One region of the Cobetia sp. L2A1 genome, then DNA from elsewhere that is predicted to be linked to it. Evidence: predicted binding sites of a transcription regulator. Region 1 holds the regulator's gene; each other region holds the start of a gene.
What was found. Region 1 encodes FNR, which switches genes on or off when oxygen is low (the NO sensors DNR and NnrR bind a similar motif). Its sites were predicted from a motif close to TTGATNTANATCAA; they were not measured.
Positions count from the first base shown of each region.

Region 1 (6,815 bases):
ACCGAACTGCTGATGAAAATTCGTTTCGCGACCGGCACCGGCGCCGTGAGCATGCAGCAAGATGGCTCGTCGAGGGCTGCCATGAATTTCCAGTGGCCCCAGCAGGGCTATCCAGCCTCGCCACGGGCCACGCTCAATCAGTTCGGCCTCTGACAACGCAAGCCGAGCGGCCATCTCGTTCGCGACATCCTCGAGCAACGCGGGGCAGAAACCTTCCTGTGCATAAGGTAGCGGAACCTCAGTCGTATTGGACGCATCTCGATCTACGTCCGATGATGAAGTGACAGGGGGCAAGCGGTGTACTCCTGTAAATCCGGGGCGGCGTGTGACAACCGACTGACAGCCAACCGAGACTTCCCTGGGCACGCGGCAAGAAAAGAGAGACGTTATATTCAGACATTATCGTCTCGCGTGATATGTGCCACCGCCAGCGATGTATCTTGGTTCATCGCTTGATGAGGCTTTGACATGAGTACAGCACCTGATGCTTCGCTCTCCCACCACAAGGTGATCCGACAGTTTGCGATCATGGCCATACTCTGGGGCTTGCTCAGCCTCTGCCTTGCCGTCTGGCTGTGTGCCGTCTGGCTGTGGCCAACCCTCGGCCCTCAACTGGCGTGGTTGAGCTACGGCCGCCTCGCACCGCTGCAGACGCATCTGTTGCTCTATGGCCTTGGTGGATCGGCATTGATCGCCAGCCTTTATCACATTGCCAAGCAAACAGCTCAGCATGCACTTTGCACGCCCATACTGGTGCGCTTCACTTTACTAGGCTGGCAGAGTGGCATCGTGGTGGGCAGCCTGTCGTTGATGGGCGGCTTCTCCTCAGGACATCTCATGGCCGAATATCCATGGCCGGCTGACGTGCTGATGACACTCGTCTGGGTTGCAGTGGCCTGGGTATTTTTCACCACACTGGAACAGCGCAGCATCCGTCGCCTTCCCGTGGCTTGCTGGTTCTTTATTGGTTGCCTGCTGGTGGTGTTACTGCAGCACAGCCTTTCCTCATTAGCCAAACCCATCAGTCTCATGTTGGCGATGCCGCTATATGCCGGCAGCCTGGATGCCATGTTGCAACGCTGGCTGGTCGGCGCATTGCCCGGCGGCATGTTCGCCCTAGGCTTTATCGGCATGCTGTATCACGCCCTGCCGTCACAGGCGCAGCGGCCGCTACATTCTCACCGACTAGCCATCATCGGTTTCTGGAGCCTGATACTGCTGACCACATGGGGGGGTGCACCGTTGCTCTACGCCAGCGCCCTACCCCAATGGAGCCAAACGCTAGGCATGGCAATGGGCATCGTACTGCTGGCCCCGGGGCTGGCTCTCAGCGTCAATGGCCTACTGACGCTGAAAGGGGGCTGGCAGTCACTACGACGTGACCCATTATTGTGCTTGATGGCTGCGGCGCTCGTGTTTTATGCACTCGCGGTGCTGGAGCAGGTTCTGCTGTCGATTGCGCCACTCAATGCCTTGACCTTCAGTGCTGCTGGCAGCCTCTCACCGGCCGGCACCCTGGGTGTTGTGGCGATGACATCGGTGGCAATGCTCTACTTCCTTCTGCGCCATTCTCTGCCGCGCCCCATGCTCTCAGCTCGCCTGATCATTGTGCATGCGAGCCTGGCCATCGTGGGTACTTTGCTGTGCGTCAGCGCCAGCTGGGCGACTACGTTGTTGCAAGGTGCGATGTGGCATGCGCTGGCCGCGGATGGCAGTCCGCAATATGCCCTTGGCGAGATACTGGCGACGGCGCGCACTCCGATGCTGATCACCTTGGCGGGCCTTAGCTGCTGGATGATCGGCATGTTGTTGATGGCCGCCAATGTCACGCAGGCACTGGCTAGCGCTTCAGAGGATCGAGAGCTGTCACGTGGAGGGCGTCTCGCATGAGACATGTGCTGCTTGAACGTCACGCCGGATTGATGACGGCACTGTGTCTGATAACGCTGAGTCTTGGTGCACTGGCTCAGCTACTACCACTGGGCTTTCAGACGGCACTTGCTCCTCCCTCCGAGGGACTGAAGCCACTGGATGCACTCGCACTGGAAGGGCGCGAGATCTACCGTCGCGAGGGCTGTCAGCACTGTCACACACGAATGGTGCGCGACCTGCCCGGTGATCATGCGCGCTATGGCGTGACTCAAACATCCAGCAATCTCGTGTTCGACCGCCCTTCGTTGTGGGGTAGCGTGAGGCGCGGACCAGACTTGAGCCGCCTGCCGACACAGCATGACGACGCATGGCAGCGAGTTCACCTGCATTCCCCTCGAGCCAAGGTGTCAGACTCATCGATGCCCGCTTATCCCTGGTTATTCGAACGAGCACTGACGGGGCAGATCACTGAAGCCCGCATGCGTGCATTGCAGGCACTGGGGGTGCCCTACCGTGATGACGAAATTCTCGCAGCGCCCAGCAAGGTACGCGGTGTGGCAGAAATCACCGCTCTGCTCGCTTACCTGAACCATCCCTCTCTGAACTCCGCGGCATCCCAGACAGCGTTGGTAACGTCAGGAAAGGCCGAAAACGCGCAACAGACAGGAGATATGCCATGAACCTGCTCGGAGGCACTGACCTCCCCCTATTCTGGAATCTCTGGATGTGCGTAATTGGCTTTGGCAGCCTCACGCTGTGTGCCTTGCTGCTATTCAGCTGCCAAGCGTGGAGCCAGAGAAATGCCAGCGACCCTGAGGGAGATGGACCACCAGAAGAACATCATATCAATGACGTGCGTCAGCCAGACATGCCACTTCCACGCCTCTGGAGCCTGCTATTCCTGATCACTCTACTCACCGCACTCTCGAAGCTATTGGGTACAGGCTAATAAGTACGGGCTAATGAGCGTAGGGTGGTATCTGAGACAGGGCGTCGCAGCTTGCTCATTGTCCTGCCAATACGCCTAGAATCGTGAATATCGACCAACACCTACGGCACGACAAGATAAGACAAAACTAATATAATAGCAGAATTCACCGCATCGAATTAGCGACCATCCCGCTCGGGGACCGCGAATTCAGAGAGGAACGGGAACGGAATCCGCCTCAACGTGCTGTGCTCGAACGTCCCCCCAGAAGCTCGCCCCCACGGGTTTCGACGATATGCCCCAGGAGAGTCACCATGACGGCCAACGCAATGGCAACGCATCGGCTACGCGCGCATGAAGCCCGCTGCCAGACCTGCTCACTCAGTTCGCTGTGCCTACCACTGGCATTGAACATGGAAGCCATTGATCAGTTTGATGCCATCATTCGCAGACGTGCGCCACTCAGAAAGGGGGAAACTCTATTTACTCAGGGCGAAGCCTTCGACTGCGTTTTCACGGTGCGCTCGGGCAGTTTGAAACAAATCACTACTGAGAATAGCGGTGCGGAGCAGCTCACCGGTTTCTATCTGCCTAGCGAGCTTGCAGGTCTCGATGCCATCGATAGCAACTACTACCCCGGGACCGCCGTAGCACTGGAAACCACCACTGTGTGTGAGATCCCCTTTGATCGTCTCAATGCGCTCTCCGAACAGATCCCTGAGCTACGCACTCAGATATTCAAGAGTCTGAGCAAGGAATTGCGCGAAGATCGCCGCATGATGCTGCTGTTATCACGCAAGACAGCTGATGAGCGACTGGCCAGTTTTCTGGTCAATCTCTCACAGCGCTTCCGCCGCCGTGGCTATTCGCCGTATAGCTTTCGCCTCTCGATGGCACGTGCTGACATTGGCAGCTATCTGGGCCTGGCAGTGGAGACGGTCAGCCGTATCCTGACTCGCTTCCAGGTTCAGGGGCTGGTGGATATACAGGCGCGCGAGGTCCACATACTGCATCTGGATGGCTTGATCGAGCTAGCTGAAGGCGAGTGTCAGGGTGGACGCTGAACTGCGACCCCCTTGTCTTGCGACAGGATGGAGAGTCGCTGTAAACGCCGAAGCCCGCCGCGATATCGTGGCGGGCTTCGGCGTGTCTGGCAGGCTTGCCACTCACCGCAGGCGAGTGGCGTTATCACTGACTAGCGGTTCTGCAATCGGTTGTAATCCAACAATCCTGCTTCTACTGGACGATCCGCATAATTGGCTCGCAACACACTATCCGAGAACTCCCAGAAGCGCGGATCAGTCCGCCGCACACCGACATCTGCCATCAACGCACGATAATCATCTTCATCCCTGAGTGCAGCGACACGTTCAGCCAAGCCATCCAGCATATCGGGCGTCAAATGCCAGAAGGCGTTCGGATAATCTCCCGCCACACCGCGCAGCACATCCAGACTATCTTCCTTCGGACGCCGATTGGCAGCCTCATCGAACAAGCTGGTGATATTGGCATGTGCCGAATTGCGCAAGATACTGAAGAGCTGCGGACGACCACCATCACCACTATCAAGCGCGATGATCGTGACTTCTGGCATCAAGCTGGCCGCGAAGCCTCGCACATAGCTCAGGGCTTCAAGCTCGTGACGCACGGCCGTGTCCTTGACGTTGCTCAAGTTTCTTCCTTCCTCAAGTTCGGGTGCCAAGCGCTGGTGCATGCGCGTCATCAGCCCCAACCGAGCCTGCTCCGGTGACGAGAGCTCTTCTGGCGTCCAGACGATGCCACTGGGGGCATCGAACTGTGGCGGCTTCTTGAACAACAACCCCTCCAATCCGGAGCCCACATCGCGATACCAGCTATCGTGCACCGCCTGACGCTCGCCGGCCGGCAGCAGCGCCAGAAAGTTGTTCTCGCCTTCCATGCGCAGAAAGTCCATGTACAGTCGCGTGATCAACTGATGGCCCAGGTTGCCGTAGACATCAAAGCCTGCCACCAGCAGATAATGTATCCGCTCCAGCATCGGGTAATCGATGATCCACGCCGTTTTCGGCGTGCCACCGACTAACCCTTTCATCACTGCGGCATTGTCGAAGTGACGGTAAATCGTCAAGGCCGCATTGGGATTGTGCCCCTTGCCCGGCCCGTCCTTCCAGCCGCTACCATCCCACATCATCTGCGTATCCAGGTGCAGATTGCCGTCGTCGTAGGCCTTGGTCATCAGTGCCTGCTTGGCCTTGAGGTAAGCGCTCTGCTTGCCCTCGAACTTGATCCAGGAGCTGATGGGTAGTGCATTGCTGCTCTGCGCTGCGGGCAGGCTAAGGTTCTTGCCTTCTCGCGCCAGCGTGCGTTCGACTTCAGGCCGACTGAACAGTGTCGGATCCGTGAAACCGACCCAGAAATGATCATTGATCACATCTACCGCAATCTGTCCGCGACACACTGGCCCCTTGATGAAGCCCATGATGGTGTTATGGGCTTCATCAAGCATGAAGCGATAACGTGATTCAGCGGGAATCGCCTCAAAGGTCAGAAAGGGATTGGAAGCCGTCTTGAGATCATAATCCGGAAGGTCATCGACGGTGTATTGCGGACTGAGGAACAACGACTGCCAGCGGTCCAGGCGCGCCTTGGTCATCGCATAAGGCAGATGATTCTTGGCCAGCACCGTACTACGTTCTTGCCACAGGCGGTAATAGACGCGCGGACGGCCAGCGTCATCATGCGGCATGGTCAGACGGGCATCGCCGGGATAGGCGGTATAAGGCGCATCGTAAGGACGACGGGTGGAAATCCGCTGCAGCGGTTCGCCGGGCGGCGTACTGGAGCGCACCAGCTCGAAGAAGATCGGACGACCATCAGGACCATCGACACCCGGAAAGTACAGGTGCGTCAGGAAGAGATGTTCATAGATATAGCGGTTCATCAGGCGTTGCTTGAGGCTATCACCGTTGAGGAAAGCCTCGGCCTCTGCAAGGCGCGGCGCCAGTGACGCGGGCAACGGCGTAGGCCCCGTCATCGGCGAACCCTGCGCAAGCCAGTTCACCAGTGTGCGGTGCTCTTCATCACTGATCTGCGGCAGCGCATAAGGCATGCCCCAGTCGGGATGGTCTTCCGCGAAATCGTCATAGCGCTCGACGGGGGCACAGACCTGGCTGCGATTGAGCGAGAGATCGAAGCGATCTTCAGGCAGCAGGCCTTCATCCGTCACGGGCAGTGGTGCCTTGCGTTTCTGGCTCAGTGCGCGGAACAGCGTACTACCTTCCAGATTGGCCTCGGGCGAGTCCACACGCTCATTGAGCACCGGCGAAAAATTCATGTTGCGCCATTGCTCGGTGGTATCGGCATCCTCAAACATACGCGTCAGGTTTGCCGCCAGCAGGCGCGTGCCGTCATAGACCGGCGCAGGATTCATTCCGCGATCAATCCCCGCTGCCGATGACATCTTGAGCTGACAAGGCGCGTCATAGCAGCCATGGCAAACGACGCAACGCGTCTCAATGACTGGCTTGACCTCACTCTCCCACTGACGACCAGCAACGCTGTCATGTGACACTTCACGATTGTGTGGAGAAGGGGTGCCGAAACGTGCATCCAGTTGTTGCAGGGCAACGACACTGCATCCACCAAGCAGCAGTACCAGCAGAACGCTCCAGCGCCAGCGCGAAACATGCCACAGGCGTCGAAGTAGACTCAGCATACAAAAACTCCAGTCAACAGAAGCAAAGGGCGTAGAGCACGACCTTGGTAGGATATCTGCACAGTATGCCACACGCTGTCTAACGGTCCTTCGCCAACGTTGAACGAAGTACGTGTGCTTTTTTTTTAGTCAACACGCATCCGATATAAAGTCATTGGCGTAAGACTGAGTGATCCGCCTAGATTGCCTGACCGGCGCGGTAGATCGCGATGAGCCTTAATAACTAATTAAATAATGACGGGCCTGGCCCGCAAGGAAACCATCATGACCATGAAGAAGACCGTAACCGCTGTCACTTTCGCTGCCGCCGCTGCCGCACTT
Region 1 covers NZ_CP047025.1:310,560-317,374, reverse strand. The annotation lists gene GQR90_RS01460 (alpha/beta family hydrolase) at 1-294, opposite strand, end outside; gene GQR90_RS01455 (cbb3-type cytochrome c oxidase subunit I) at 469-1,890, shown strand; gene GQR90_RS01450 (cbb3-type cytochrome c oxidase subunit II) at 1,887-2,552, shown strand; gene GQR90_RS01445 (hypothetical protein) at 2,549-2,821, shown strand; gene fnr (fumarate/nitrate reduction transcriptional regulator Fnr) at 3,115-3,864, shown strand; gene GQR90_RS01435 (fatty acid cis/trans isomerase) at 3,996-6,494, opposite strand; gene bufA2 (BufA2 family periplasmic bufferin-type metallophore) at 6,759-6,815, shown strand, end outside.

Region 2 (6,815 bases), 580 kb from region 1:
TGAAGACCTCTGGGACGGTGCGCCGATCCGTCAGGCATGTGATGCGGGTGCCGACATCCTGGTCAGCCTCAATGCCTCCCCCTATCATCTCGAGAAGCCGGCCGAGCGCAATCGCCTGTTTGCCCAGCGTGCCGCGGAAGTGAGCTGCCCGCTGGTCTATGTCAATCAGATTGGCGGTCAGGATGAGCTGGTGTTTGACGGTGGCTCCGCAGCGATCGATGCCGAGGGAAATACCTGCGTGCAGGCGCCGTGGTGGGATGTCGGCCTGATGCCAGTGCAGTTCCTCCAGCAGAAAAATGGTCATTGGGTGCCTCAGTCCGGAGAAATCGCCGAGCTGCTGTCGCCCGAAGAATCGCTCTACTGTGCGCTGGTCACCGGTCTGCGCGACTACGTCAACAAGAGTGGCTTCAAGGGCGTGGTGCTGGGCCTTTCCGGTGGAATTGACTCCGGCCTGTCGCTGGCGATTGCTGTCGATGCCCTGGGAGCAGATCGTGTGCATGCGGTGATGATGCCGTACCACTACACGGCGGACATCTCGAAGGAAGACGCCGCAGAGCAGGCCAAACTGCTGGGTGTGAACTACGAGATAATGCCTATTGCGCCGATGGTCGAGGCATTCACCGAGACCCTGGCCGAGAGCTTTGCCGGTAGTGAGCGTGATACCACAGAGGAAAATCTTCAGTCCCGTTGTCGCGGTGTACTGCTGATGGCCATCTCGAACAAGAAGGGCCTGATGGTGCTGACCACCGGCAACAAGAGCGAAATGGCCGTCGGTTACGCCACGCTCTACGGTGACATGGTCGGTGGCTACAATGCGCTCAAGGATGTCTACAAGACGTGGGTGTTCCGCCTTGCGCATTGGCGCAACACCATGAGTCCGGCAATCCCGGAGCGTGTCATCACGCGTCCGCCATCGGCAGAGCTTGCTGAAGATCAGCTCGATAGTGATTCACTGCCGGATTACGACACCCTGGATGCGATTCTCACCCATTATATCGAAGGTGACATGAGCGCCGAGGCGATCATTCGCTCAGGCTTTGAAGAGGAAGACGTCTACCGTGTGGTGCGTCTGGTCGATCGTTGTGAATACAAGCGTCGGCAGGCGCCGGTGGGTGTGCGTGTCACGCCACGCGGCTTCGGACGAGACCGTCGCTACCCGATCGTCAATGGCTGGGCCGCTGGCGAATAAGGTATCCGGCAGGTGATATGACAGATCTGGGATTCTTTGCGCAAGCTGCTCAAATCGACGTCGTCGCATGAAAAAAAGCCCGTGATCGGTGATCACGGGCTTTTCGATGATGATGGCTCACGTCTGAAAGTGGTTAAACTGTCAGGTCATCAGCCTTCACGTAACGCGGTTCAAAAGTACGGCCATCCAGACGCTTGTTGTCCGGATCATTCTGAATCAGTACCTTCAGAGTCTCGCTGGCACGGTCACGGAGACCGAGGCCCAGATAGCCTTCTACCATCACGGCCAGCGCATCGCGGGTAGCAGGAGTGTTAGGGTAGTGCTCTAACACCCACTCGCCACGTTTGACGGCTGCCAGATAGGCCTGCTTGCGCAGGTAGAAATCAGCAGTCTGAAGCTCGCCTCGCGCCAGCACGTTGCGCAGATAGATGATGCGCTGACGTGAATCTGCCGCGTAGGTACTGTTGGGGAAGCGACGCACCAGTTCACCGAAGTCGACATAGGCATCACGCGTGGCGCCGAGATCACGTTTGGAAATATCGATCATCTCGAGGGATTCCAAACTGAACCGGCCTGCGCTGTAAGCTGCCAGTCCACGCATGTAATAGGCGTAGTCGGCTTGCGGGTGATCGGGGTGCAGGCGAATGAAGCGGCTGGCCGCGGCGCGTGCCGCTTCCCAGTTGTCGACCTGATAATAGGCGTAGATCAGTTCCAGCTGCGACTGTTCGGCATAGCTGCCGAACGGGAAGCGGGTATCCAGGGCTTCGAGTTGCTGAACGGCTGAATTGAAGCGACTGGTATCCAGGGAAACCTGAGCCTGACGATACAGCTCCTGTTCCTGGAGATCCGGTGCCGGCTCGGAGGTCGCGCAGCCAGCCAGCAAAGTGCTGGCCAGGGCGAGGGCAGTCAAGGGAAGGGCGCGCATCGGTTTCCTCATCTCGGGCAATCCATGGCGGGCATGCTAGAATCCGCCGATCCGCACTTACTATAAAGCAAAGGCCCTTTCCTGCGAAACGGCCTCAGAGAGCAATATGGCAGACACCATTAACCGCGAAGAGCGGATTCCGGAAACGATGATTGGCATGCGCTTCGATCAAGCCTGTGCCGAGATCTTCTCCGACTACTCCCGTGAGCGCCTCAAACACTGGATAAAGACCGGTGTGTTGACCCTCGACGGCGCTGCCGTAAAGCCTCGCGAGAAGGTATATGGCGGTGAACGCCTGTCCCTGAACGCCGAGCTTGAGGAAGAAGTCAGTCACGGTCCTGAGGATATCGAGTTCGAGATCGTCTTCGAAGATGATGATGTATTGGTCATCAACAAGGATCACGGCATGGTCGTGCATCCCGGAGCTGGTAATCATGATGGCACCTTGCTGAACGCCATCTTGCACCACTGCCCGGGCAATTCCATGCTGCCGCGAGCCGGTATCGTGCATCGTCTCGACAAGGACACCAGTGGGTTGATGGTGGTCGCCAAGTCGCTGACGGCACAGACTGAGCTGGCCGAGCAGTTGCAGGCACGTACCGTGTCGCGTGAATACGATGCAGTCGTGACCGGTGTGATGACGGCTGGCGGTACCGTGGATGCCCCGATCGGTCGCCATCCCAAGGATCGCAAGCGTCAGGCGGTCACGCACAGTGGCAAGCTGGCGATCACGCACTATCGCGTGGTTGAGCGTTTCCGTGGTCATACCCATGTCCGCTGCAAGCTGGAGACGGGGCGTACGCATCAGATTCGCGTCCATATGGCACATCAGCGTTATCCGCTGGTCGGTGATCCGGTCTACGGTGGCCGTTTCAAGTTGCCGCCGGGTGCCAGTGATCCACTGAAGGAGCTGCTGCGTCAGTTCCCGCGTCAGGCGCTGCATGCACGTCGTCTTGCCTTCATTCACCCGATCACCGGCAAGGAAGTGGAATTCCGTGCCGAGATGCCGGGCGACATGCTGGTATTGATCGATTATCTCAAGGAAGACATCGCCCGCTGAGTGACTGCTGGCACCGTGTCGGTCGAGCAAGAATGGCGATCGGCCTGCGCTGGCGCCAAGGAGATGACATGCACGACAGCCAGCGCCCGACCCTGATTCTACCGGATTGGCCCGCACCCAGCCCGGTGCAGGCCTTTGTCACCACGCGCGAAAGTGGCCCCAGTCAGGGGCCGTTTGCCGGTTTCAATTCTGCACTGCATGTCGGTGATGACCCGACGATGGTGGCGCGGGTACGAGAGTTACTGGCAGCAGAAGTCGATGATGATCGCCCGTTGGCCTGGCTGGATCAGGTGCATGGCACTCAGGTCGTGGATGCCTTTGAGGTCTGTCATGGCGGTGAGGCTGCGGCTACTGTCGCATCACCGCGTGCAGATGCCTGTGTCAGTACCGGCACGGGCCAAGCCTGTGTCGTGATGACGGCAGATTGCTTGCCGGTGTTGTTCTGCGATCGTCAGGGTACGCGCGTCGGCGTGGCACATGCTGGCTGGCGTGGATTGGTAGAGGGTGTGCTTGAGGCCACGGTCGCGCGTCTCGGGGAAGACCCCGGCGAGCTGATGGCCTGGCTGGGGCCGGCGATTTCCAATGCACAGTTCGAGGTGGGCCCTGAGGTCCGCGAAGCTTTCGTGGCCGATCAGGCTGAGGCAGAAGATGCCTTTGAATCCAGCCCCTACCGGTTAGGTCACTACATGTGTGACCTCTACAAGCTGGCACGCTTGCGGCTCGAGCGCGCCGGCGTTGGCCATATCAGTGGCGGACATTTCTGTACTGCCTCGGAACCGCGTTTCTATTCCCATCGTCGTGATGATGGTGTGACGGGACGTTTGGCCACGGTGATCTGGCTGCGCTGAACAGCATCGCTCAAAAAAAACGCCCCGCCCGCCTGAATTTTTTCAGGCGGGCGGGGCGTTTTTTTTGAGTAACTTTTGGCAGAAAGGCTCGCCAGGACTGTTCAAGAGAAACGCTGAATATCTGATCCAGGTCAGGGAATGTGGCATATATGCTGCGGTGCCGCACACCGCGTAGCCATGCTCCCTTGAAAGCCGCAAGTCAGCCCCCATCTTGAGGGTCAGATACGAATTGTTACAGGCGAAGCTCCTGAGAAAAGGAGTACCGCAATGACTCTCAGGAGAAGCACCATGCGTATGGACAAGTTGACCAGCAAGCTGCAAAACGCACTGTCCGATGCCCAGTCCCTTGCGGTGGGTCGTGGCCATAACGAGATTCATCCTCAGCATCTGTTGCTGGCATTGCTGGAGGACCGTGACGGAGGTCTCAAGGCGCTAGTCAACAAGTCGGGCGGTGATGCCACCAGCTTGATGAGCGGTCTGCGGCGTCAGCTGGATGACCTGCCTACCGTCTCGCAATTCGACGGTAATGTCGCGCCTTCTCAAGCGCTCGGCAAACTGCTCAATCTGGCAGACCGCGAAGCCCAGAAACGCGGTGACCAGTTCATTGCCTCTGAGCTCGCGTTGCTGGCAGCGCTGGAGTTGGGCGGGGATCTTGGCAAGCTGTTCACCTCTTCGGGTGTCAAGAAGCCAGCACTGGCAGCAGCGATTGATGCCTTGCGTGGTGGTGAGGCCGTGGGAGATGCAGACGCGGAAAACAATCGCGAAGCGCTCAACAAGTACACCATGGATCTGACCGAGCGTGCGCGGGAAGGCAAGCTCGACCCCGTCATCGGGCGTGACGAGGAAATTCGACGCACGATTCAGGTACTACAACGTCGTACCAAGAATAATCCGGTACTGATCGGCGAGCCAGGTGTCGGCAAGACGGCCATCGTCGAAGGGCTGGCCAGTCGTATCGTCAATGGTGAAGTGCCGGAAGGCCTCAAGAACAAGCGTGTGCTGTCACTGGATATGGGCTCGCTCTTGGCGGGTGCCAAATTCCGCGGTGAGTTTGAGGAGCGCCTCAAGTCGGTGCTCAAGGAGCTGTCGCAGGAGGAAGGCCAGGTCATCCTGTTCATCGATGAGCTGCATACCATGGTCGGCGCGGGCAAGGCGGAAGGCGCGATGGATGCCGGCAACATGCTCAAGCCCGCCCTGGCGCGCGGTGAGTTGCACTGTGTCGGCGCCACCACGTTGAATGAGTATCGCCAGTACATCGAGAAAGACGCCGCGCTGGAGCGCCGCTTCCAGAAGGTGCAGGTCGATCAGCCCAGTGAAGAAGACACCGTTGCCATTCTGCGCGGCTTGAAAGAGCGCTATGAAGTGCATCACGGTGTCGATATCACCGATAGCGCCATCATCGCTGCAGCGAGGCTGTCCTCGCGCTACATCACCGATCGTCAGCTACCCGATAAAGCGATTGATCTTATCGATGAGGCAGCGTCACGCATTCGAATGGAGCTGGACTCCAAGCCGGAAGAGATGGACCGCCTCGATCGTCGTTTGATTCAGTTCAAGATGGAGCGCGAGGCGCTCAAGAAAGAAACTGACGAAGCGACCCGCAAGCGTCTTGAAACGCTGGAAGGTCAGATTGAAGAGCTCGAACGGGAATACGCGGATCTTGACGAGGTCTGGAAGGCCGAGAAAGCCAGCATTCAGGGTGCGGCCCAGTTCAAGGCTGAGCTTGAGCAAGCGCGTATTGACCTCGAGCAGGCACGGCGGGCAGGTGATCTCAGCCGCATGTCCGAGTTGCAATATGGCGTTATTCCTGGCCTCGAGAAGCAGATCAAGGAGGCCGGTGAGAATGAGGCGGACACCTCGAATCATGTACTGCTGCGCTCCAATGTCACCGAAGAAGAGATCGCCGAGGTCGTGTCACGTTGGACAGGCATCCCTGTTTCCAAGATGCTCGAGGGCGAGCGCGACAAGCTGCTGCGCATGGAAGAGGCGCTGCACGAGAAGGTGATCGGCCAGGATGAAGCGGTGATCGCGGTGGCCAATGCAGTACGTCGTTCACGTGCTGGGCTATCGGATCCGAATCGTCCCAATGGCTCCTTCCTGTTCCTCGGCCCGACCGGGGTCGGCAAGACGGAGCTCTGCAAGTCGCTGGCCAACTTCCTGTTCGATACCGAAGAGGCCATGGTGCGCATCGATATGTCAGAGTTCATGGAAAAGCATTCCGTGGCACGCTTGATCGGTGCACCTCCCGGCTATGTCGGCTATGAAGAAGGTGGTTATCTGACTGAAGCCGTGCGTCGCAAGCCTTACTCGGTGTTGCTGCTCGACGAGGTCGAGAAGGCGCATCCAGACGTGTTCAACATCCTGCTGCAGGTGCTGGAAGATGGCCGCCTGACGGACGGTCAGGGCCGTACCGTCGACTTCCGTAACACCGTGATCGTGATGACCTCGAATCTGGGGTCAGAGATGATCCAGCGCATGAGTGGCCTCAATGGCGCTGTGCAAGGCGAAACAGAAAGCGAAGCTGCTGATAAAGCCGCCTTCCAGTATGACGACATGAAAGCCGCGGTAATGGAGGTGGTCGGTAACCATTTCCGTCCCGAGCTGATCAACCGTATCGACGAGGTGGTGGTGTTCCATGCGCTCGGACAGGCCCAGATCGCCTCGATTGCAGGTATTCAGCTTGAGCGACTGAAAGCCCGATTGGCCGAACGTGAACTTGGCTTTGAGATCACCGATGCCGCGATGACGCTGCTGGCCAAGGCAGGTTTTGACCCCGTCTATGGGGCGCGTCCG
Region 2 covers NZ_CP047025.1:3,851,913-3,858,727, reverse strand. The annotation lists gene GQR90_RS16345 (NAD+ synthase) at 1-1,189, shown strand, start outside; gene GQR90_RS16340 (outer membrane protein assembly factor BamD) at 1,323-2,114, opposite strand; gene rluD (23S rRNA pseudouridine(1911/1915/1917) synthase RluD) at 2,221-3,174, shown strand; gene pgeF (peptidoglycan editing factor PgeF) at 3,243-4,022, shown strand; gene clpB (ATP-dependent chaperone ClpB) at 4,311-6,815, shown strand, end outside.
Region 2: the regulator FNR is predicted to act here: its motif matches at 4,144-4,157, upstream of clpB (ATP-dependent chaperone ClpB).

Region 3 (6,815 bases), 960 kb from region 1:
GACGCCTTGAGACCAAGGTCTTATAAACCTGTCAGTAACATTAACCTGAATGTCGCCCAATGGCGCCACTCGACGTCTCGAACAAAAGACATTCACGTTTACTGAAATACTTGTTAACGTCTGCTAACAAGACGCTATAAATGTTTTCAAACATTGTTCTAAAAAAATGCTTGCCAAACAGAACAGTGTTTCTTATAGTTCGTCTCGTCCCCTGATCGACGCAGCCACGCAGAGTACCCGGCCAAGGCCATACGGTAGCGAGGCTCTGCTGACAGGAAGCCCACGAGGCTCATGCTTCTAGGAGAATTACACATGAACGCTATCAAGATCCTGACCGCTACTGTTATCGCCGGCACCATGATGGCAGGCGCACAATCTGCAATGGCCTACGGCAAGGGTGACATCTTCCTGCGCGGCGGCGTTGCCAAGGTTGACGGCAAGTCCAACAACGGCAACGGCCTTGTTGCCAAGGACGAATCTGGTTTCGCTGGCTCCGTGGGTTACATGTTCCACGACAAGCTGGCAGTCGCCCTGCAGTCCACTGAAGAATTCAGCACTGAATTCGAAGATGGCGCCGGCAACTTCAGCCAGATGCCGATCAACCTGATGCTTCAGTACTACCCGCTGGGCGGTACTGATGCCCGCGTCCAGCCGTACGCTGGTGCTGGCTTGAACTACACCCACTTCTCCAGCGAATCTGCCTACGGCCAGAGCATGGACATCGACGACAGCTACGGTGCTGCTGCCGAGCTGGGTGTTGACCTGAACGTCAACGAGTCTTGGGCAGTCAACGGCTTCGCTCGTTATGCCGACGTCAAGGCTGACACCAAGATCAACGGCCAGGATGTCAATGACACCGAGCTGGATCCGGTCACTGTTGGTGCTGGTGTGACCTACCGCTTCTAAGTACATCTTCACGTACCTGGAGCCGCGAGAGGGAAATACGCTAGACGGTTGATCCGTCAAATCCTATTTAGCTCTCGTAGAAACGCCGCAGACCTTACAGGTCTGCGGCGTTTTCGCATGTGCGTATCGACGGTTTTGGCAAGCAGACGAGACTTTTCGCCTGCATCATGGCATAGCATACGAAAATTGATCTGCATCAAACGCATGCCGGTCTTGCCGTAGACACGCGTAAACCATTGCTCTAGATCAATTTTTTGTATCTCTTAGCTTCTAGACTGACGACTCTTCTTATACTCGTCCGTCGTTCGGGAGCGAATCATGTCAGTCAGCACCCCTCTCCATCTGGCCCACGCCAATCTCATTGACCTACGTGCCAACCACGCTTCCCGCGTGACACGCCTGGTGCTCATTGCCGCCATGGCGGGCATGACCTCACTGGCTGCCGTTCCAGCAGTCGCTGATGGTCATCGCACCGATTCACTGAACTACGGTGCCGGTCAATTCTGGACACGCGCGGGGATTGCCAAGGTTTCCCCGAAAAGCGACAACGGTAGCATCGACGCCATCGGCGCAGATGTCGACGTCGGTGATGACAGTGCCTTTGCCTTCACCCTGGGCTATCGCTTCACTGACACCCTCGGTATCGAGCTGCTGGCCGCCCAGGATTTTGATCACGACATCTCGCTGAATGGCGAAAAAGCGGGTTCCGTCGATCACCTGCCGCCGACGCTGACCCTTCAGTACTATCCATTGGGCGGGCGTGATTCACGTATCCAGCCTTACATCGGTGCTGGCATCAACTACACCCACTTCTCCGATGAGACGCTGGATGATGGCACCAGTCTTGAGATGGATGACAGCTGGGGAGGCGCCGCACAGATTGGCGCAGATCTGGTGATCAACGACCACTGGGCAGCCAACGTCGCCGTCTGGTACCTGGATATCGATTCCGATGTCACGGTCGCGGGCAGCATTCATGACAAGGTCGAGATTGATCCCATCGTGACCATGGCAGGCATCAGCTACCGCTTCTGATCGCGTTGGCATCGACAGGGACCTCTTCGCTGACAGCCGAGCGGCCCATATCAACGTATTGAGCATGGAAGTGAAGACGCCCCGTCAGCCTCGAAAAAGGCCAACGGGGCGTCTTGTCATGGGTGTCATTCACGCAGAGCACTGGATGAAGCCCTGCATTCTCAGTGCTCAGCCTTGCAACCTCTAGCGAGCTGAAGCCGCGGGCACGACTGGCTTGGCCAATCGCGGGCGATCCAACGCCAGCCCTGCGACCACCAATGCCGCACCCGCCACCATCAGTGGTGTCCACTGCTCATCGAAGAGCCACCATGCCATCAAGGCGGCACACGGCGGTACCAGGAAGAAGGTACGTGCCACCTGATGCGCCTCTCCGCGCTCCAGCATCAGCATCAACAGCCAGATGGCCCCTACCGAGATGGCAATGACCAGCCAGGCGATCGTCAGCAACAGACGCGGCGTCGGATCAAAGGCAAAGCTGCCGACGCTGCTCGCGGCGACCACAAAGACACCGCCTGCACCGAGATACTGAAAGATCAGTCCTTCGACCAACCCCATCTTGCCGCTGACACGCTTCTGCCACAGCGTAGAGCTGGAGACGCCAATCAGCGCGATCAGGCACCAGACGAGACCGATCAATGGCCAGTCGAGCGCCTGAGCACCGGTGTCTTCCAGCAAGCCAGCGCCCAGCACCAGACAGACTCCAATGGCGCCACAGGCAAGTCCTGCCCACTGCTTTGCCCCAAGGCGCACGCCAAATAGAGGAAGCGACAGCGCTGCCGTGATCAATGGATGCAGGCTCACCAATAGTGCTGTCAGACCGGCAGGCAGGCCCGCCTTGACCGCGGCAAACACGCCTCCGAGATAGGCACCATGCAGCAGCATGCCGATCCCCATCTGAGACAGGCGATCCTTGCGCCGTCCCCACTGACGCGGCTGGCGACGCAGCAGCAGAATCACCCCCAGGACTGGCAATACCAACAGACTGCGCACGAGAAGCAAAGTGAAGGGTTCAGCATCCAGGGTACCAAAACGCGCCGCGATGAAGCCGGTAGCAAAGAGAAACACGAACGATAATGGCATCCACATGACACAGACTCTCTTGGGCAGGCGATGGCGAACCACCGACAGGTGACCCGTGGCTGATGACAGCTCAGTGACAACAGCTTGCAGCGAACCTCATGGGGGATACAAGATACAGATAACAGGTTATTCAATGGGTACAGATGACAATGAGTGACAACGCCCACCCCCGCCCGCTGCCACGCTACCAGCAGCTGGCAGAGGATCTCAGACACCAGATTCATCGCGGTAGCGTGATAGCAGGCCAGCAACTCCCCTCTCTGCGCCAGCAAGCCGCGCAATCAGGACTTGGGCTCAACAGTGTCATTCGCGCCTATGGAGAACTGGAAGCTGCCGGCCTCATCACCGCGTATCCGCGTGCCGGGTATCGTGTCGCGCCACTGGATGAGCATGCCTTGTCAGGCCGATCCCCTGACGCAGAGCACAATTCACCGAGCCCCCTTCAGCAGCGACAGACACCGCGTCAAACCCACGCGCTTGGCCCATGCACGGCATCGACACTGACGATCAGTGATCCGGCATGGCAAGTAATGGCACACGCCAGTGATCCAGCGCTGGCTCCTCTGGGTGCCGCACACCCGGAGCTGGATGCTCCGGCGGTGCGACGGCTCTATCGCCTCGTCCGCCATCACATCACTCATCACGCTGAACATCCCAGTGCGTACGCCCTGCCCCCCGGTTCAAGTGTCTTGCGGGAAGCCATTGCCACGCATCTGACCAATGGCGGCCACCCCTGCGACAGTGAAGCACTGTTGATCTGCCAGGGCGCGCAACAAGGCATGTCACTTATCCTGGGCCAGCTGCGTGCGCGACATGGCAGCTGTCGTATCGGTGTGGAAGCGCCGGGCTACTTCGGCGTGCTTGCCGCGATTGAAGCCAATGGCCATCAGGCCATTGCGCTGCCAACTCATGCGCACACTGCATTGGATGTCGAAGCGCTTGCGCTCATGCTGGCAGGGGACGCATCAGCAGTGCCAACGCCTGATCATGTGGTCACTCGACTGACACTGGATGCACTGATAGTCACACCGGATTGTCATAACCCACTGGGCGGACAACTTGACCTGGCAGATCGCCGGCGCTTGCTGTCATTGGCCGCACGTCACGACATCATGGTGATCGAGAACGCGACCTTTGCCGAGTTGAGCTTCGAGACTCGACGCCCGTGGCTGGCAGACCTCAAACAGCTACAGTCCATAGCGGGCGGCGAAGCCATGCCGGAGCTGATTACCCTCTGTTCGCTCTCAAAGACGCTTGATCCCCGTACTCGTTGCGGATGGCTGTGGCTATCGGAGAGGGACGCCCCATCACCACTGGGCATGCAAGGCATGATTCGTGCACGCTGGGCGAGCGGCATGGGGGACATGCCGTGGATGCATGCAGCTCTGAGTGAGCTGATTACCAGTGGCGATTACGGCCGCCATATCCACCGCATGCGGCGCTGCTATGCTCGGCGCCTCGCGTCATTGCGCACGCACCTTCGCAATGAGCTGGGCGATCAAGTCTGGCTGCCACCCGCGAGTGGTGGCTACCTGCAATGGTGCGGGCTGCCAAACCTGAATGCCCAGCAGCTGGAACAGCTCTATCAAACCTTGCTGGCAGCGGGTATCGCCACACTGCCCGGCAGCCTGTTCAATGCCAGTAGCATCGGATTACGTCTCAATGCCGCGCAACTGGATGACAGTCAGCTCAATGGCACCCCATACGGTGTCGGTGAAGACGAGAAAAAAGACAACACGCTCGAACGCCTGACGACCCACTTGAAACAGGCGCTTTCTCAGCAAGACTCTGCCTGATTCATCGTCCTCTAAGCGGTCCATGAAGCAGTGTTCATCATGGTAAAGGGCAAGTCCCGAAGAACTCACCCTTTGACGATATCGTCAGGGAAAGACTACGCCACGGACTGGCGTGACTTCTGTTCGCGTTGACGCGCCCACAGCCGATTGATTGCAAGCGCCGCCACGATGATCGTGCCGCCCAATGCCAACCGTGCGAGGTCAGCCTCACGGTTCCAGATGAGCAGATTGACCAACAGTCCTGCCGGCACCAGCGCGTTGTTCATGATGGCCAGCGTGCCGGCGTCCACGCGAGTGGCACCCTTGTTCCACAGGAAGTACCCCAGGCCAGACGCGATGATGCCCAGCCAACCAAGCACCACGAAGTGAACCGGCTGCGAAGGTAGCTTGTCGGTACTGCCAAAGAGCAGGAACATCACCACCACCAGCGCCAAGGCCCCGAGATAGAACCAACCGAACACATGTCGATGAGCGATATCCTCGGGTAGCTGTGGCACCACGTGACGATAGGCGACCTGACCGATGGCAAAACACAGATTGGCGCCCTGCACGACGGCAAACCCCAACCAGAAACCGTCACTGATGCCGTCATAGCGGATGATCGCGGCGCCAATCACCGCAATGGCGGCAGTCAGCAGGTAGAATGGCGACAATCGCTTTTGCATCAGGTCATCCAGCAGCGTGATATAGATCGGCGTGAAGATCGTGAACAACAGCACTTCCGGCACTGGCAACAGCAGGAAGGAGCGATAGAAGAAGATATACATCAGGCCAAGCTGGATAGCGCCAATTGCCATCAACTGCCAGCGAAGGCGAGCTGGAATGGCACGTGGCCGCAGGAAAGGGGCAAAGATGAGACTGGCCAGCAGAATACGTATCAGTACCGCCAGATAACTATCGACCTGACCGGACAGATAGACGCCAATCAGGGAAAACGAGAAGGCCCACAGGGCCGTGACACCAATCAGGTAGGACATGACGAGTAAACCCGGTAGTCAGGAAAAGTTGACTGATATTGTACCTCTCTATTCACTGCTTGCGCAGATCCGTCAGCTGGATTTTTCGTCGCACTCGGGCCCTGACTCGCGCAATGCCTGGTCGGGGCGCGGCATCGGGACGGTAGAAGTGCAATCAGAACCCGCCAACCATGGCGCGGACGAGCTGGTGTTCCTCGAACAGGGCCAGTTTACGCTGGCGGGGCAACCCAGCAGTGTCACCTTCCACAATCGCTATCGTTGGCAGCTCTCTCCTGCCGGCGATGCGCTGAAGCTCAGCCATGAACGACGAGGCCGTGATGCTGCCGTCTTCCTGTTCGACCTGATCAAGGATGACGCAAAAGGGCCGGATCACTTCATCAGCCGCAAAGCCCACCTGTGCATTGATGATCTGTATGCCGCGACACTGATGATCGAGCGTGATACTGAAGGCAATGCCACGGGCTTCATCTTGAAATGGCGCATCACAGGTCCGCGCAAGGATGAATCACTCACTTATCATTATCGCTGCTGAGTACCCGCCCATGGCAGCAAAGAGCCCACTGACGAATCACTCCGTCAGTGGGCTCTTTTGCAAGATGGCATGCAGGGCAATGCTCGCGCGGTAATCAGTCTTGCAGACGGCGCGTGAACCACTCACCGATTGCTTCGATCTCTTCCAGGCAGACGGCATGAGCCATCGGCCAGGTCTGCCATTCCAGAGGATGACCCAGCGCACGAGCACTCTCGGCGCCTGCCTCGCCCAGCGCGAGCGGCACGATGTCATCCTGAGTACCATGGTGCACGCTGATGGCGAGCCCTTGATTGGCCGCTGCAGGCGTAATCGTGGCACTGGTGGCAAAGTAGGTAGAAAGTGCCAACAGGCCACCCAGTGGCTGCTCATAACTCAAGGCCGCCTCATAGACGACTGCGCCGCCCTGAGAAAAACCAGCCAGAATGATGCGACGACTATCGATACCCTGAGCAATTTGCGCGTCAATCAGTGCGTGCACGTAAGCCGAAG
Region 3 covers NZ_CP047025.1:1,268,251-1,275,065, reverse strand. The annotation lists gene GQR90_RS05510 (OmpW/AlkL family protein) at 313-906, shown strand; gene GQR90_RS05505 (OmpW/AlkL family protein) at 1,333-1,941, shown strand; gene GQR90_RS05500 (DMT family transporter) at 2,125-3,027, opposite strand; gene GQR90_RS05495 (aminotransferase-like domain-containing protein) at 3,171-4,817, shown strand; gene GQR90_RS05490 (carboxylate/amino acid/amine transporter) at 4,913-5,794, opposite strand; gene GQR90_RS05485 (DUF6314 family protein) at 5,793-6,326, shown strand; gene GQR90_RS05480 (alpha/beta hydrolase) at 6,421-6,815, opposite strand, start outside.
Region 3: the regulator FNR is predicted to act here: its motif matches at 1,093-1,106, upstream of GQR90_RS05505 (OmpW/AlkL family protein).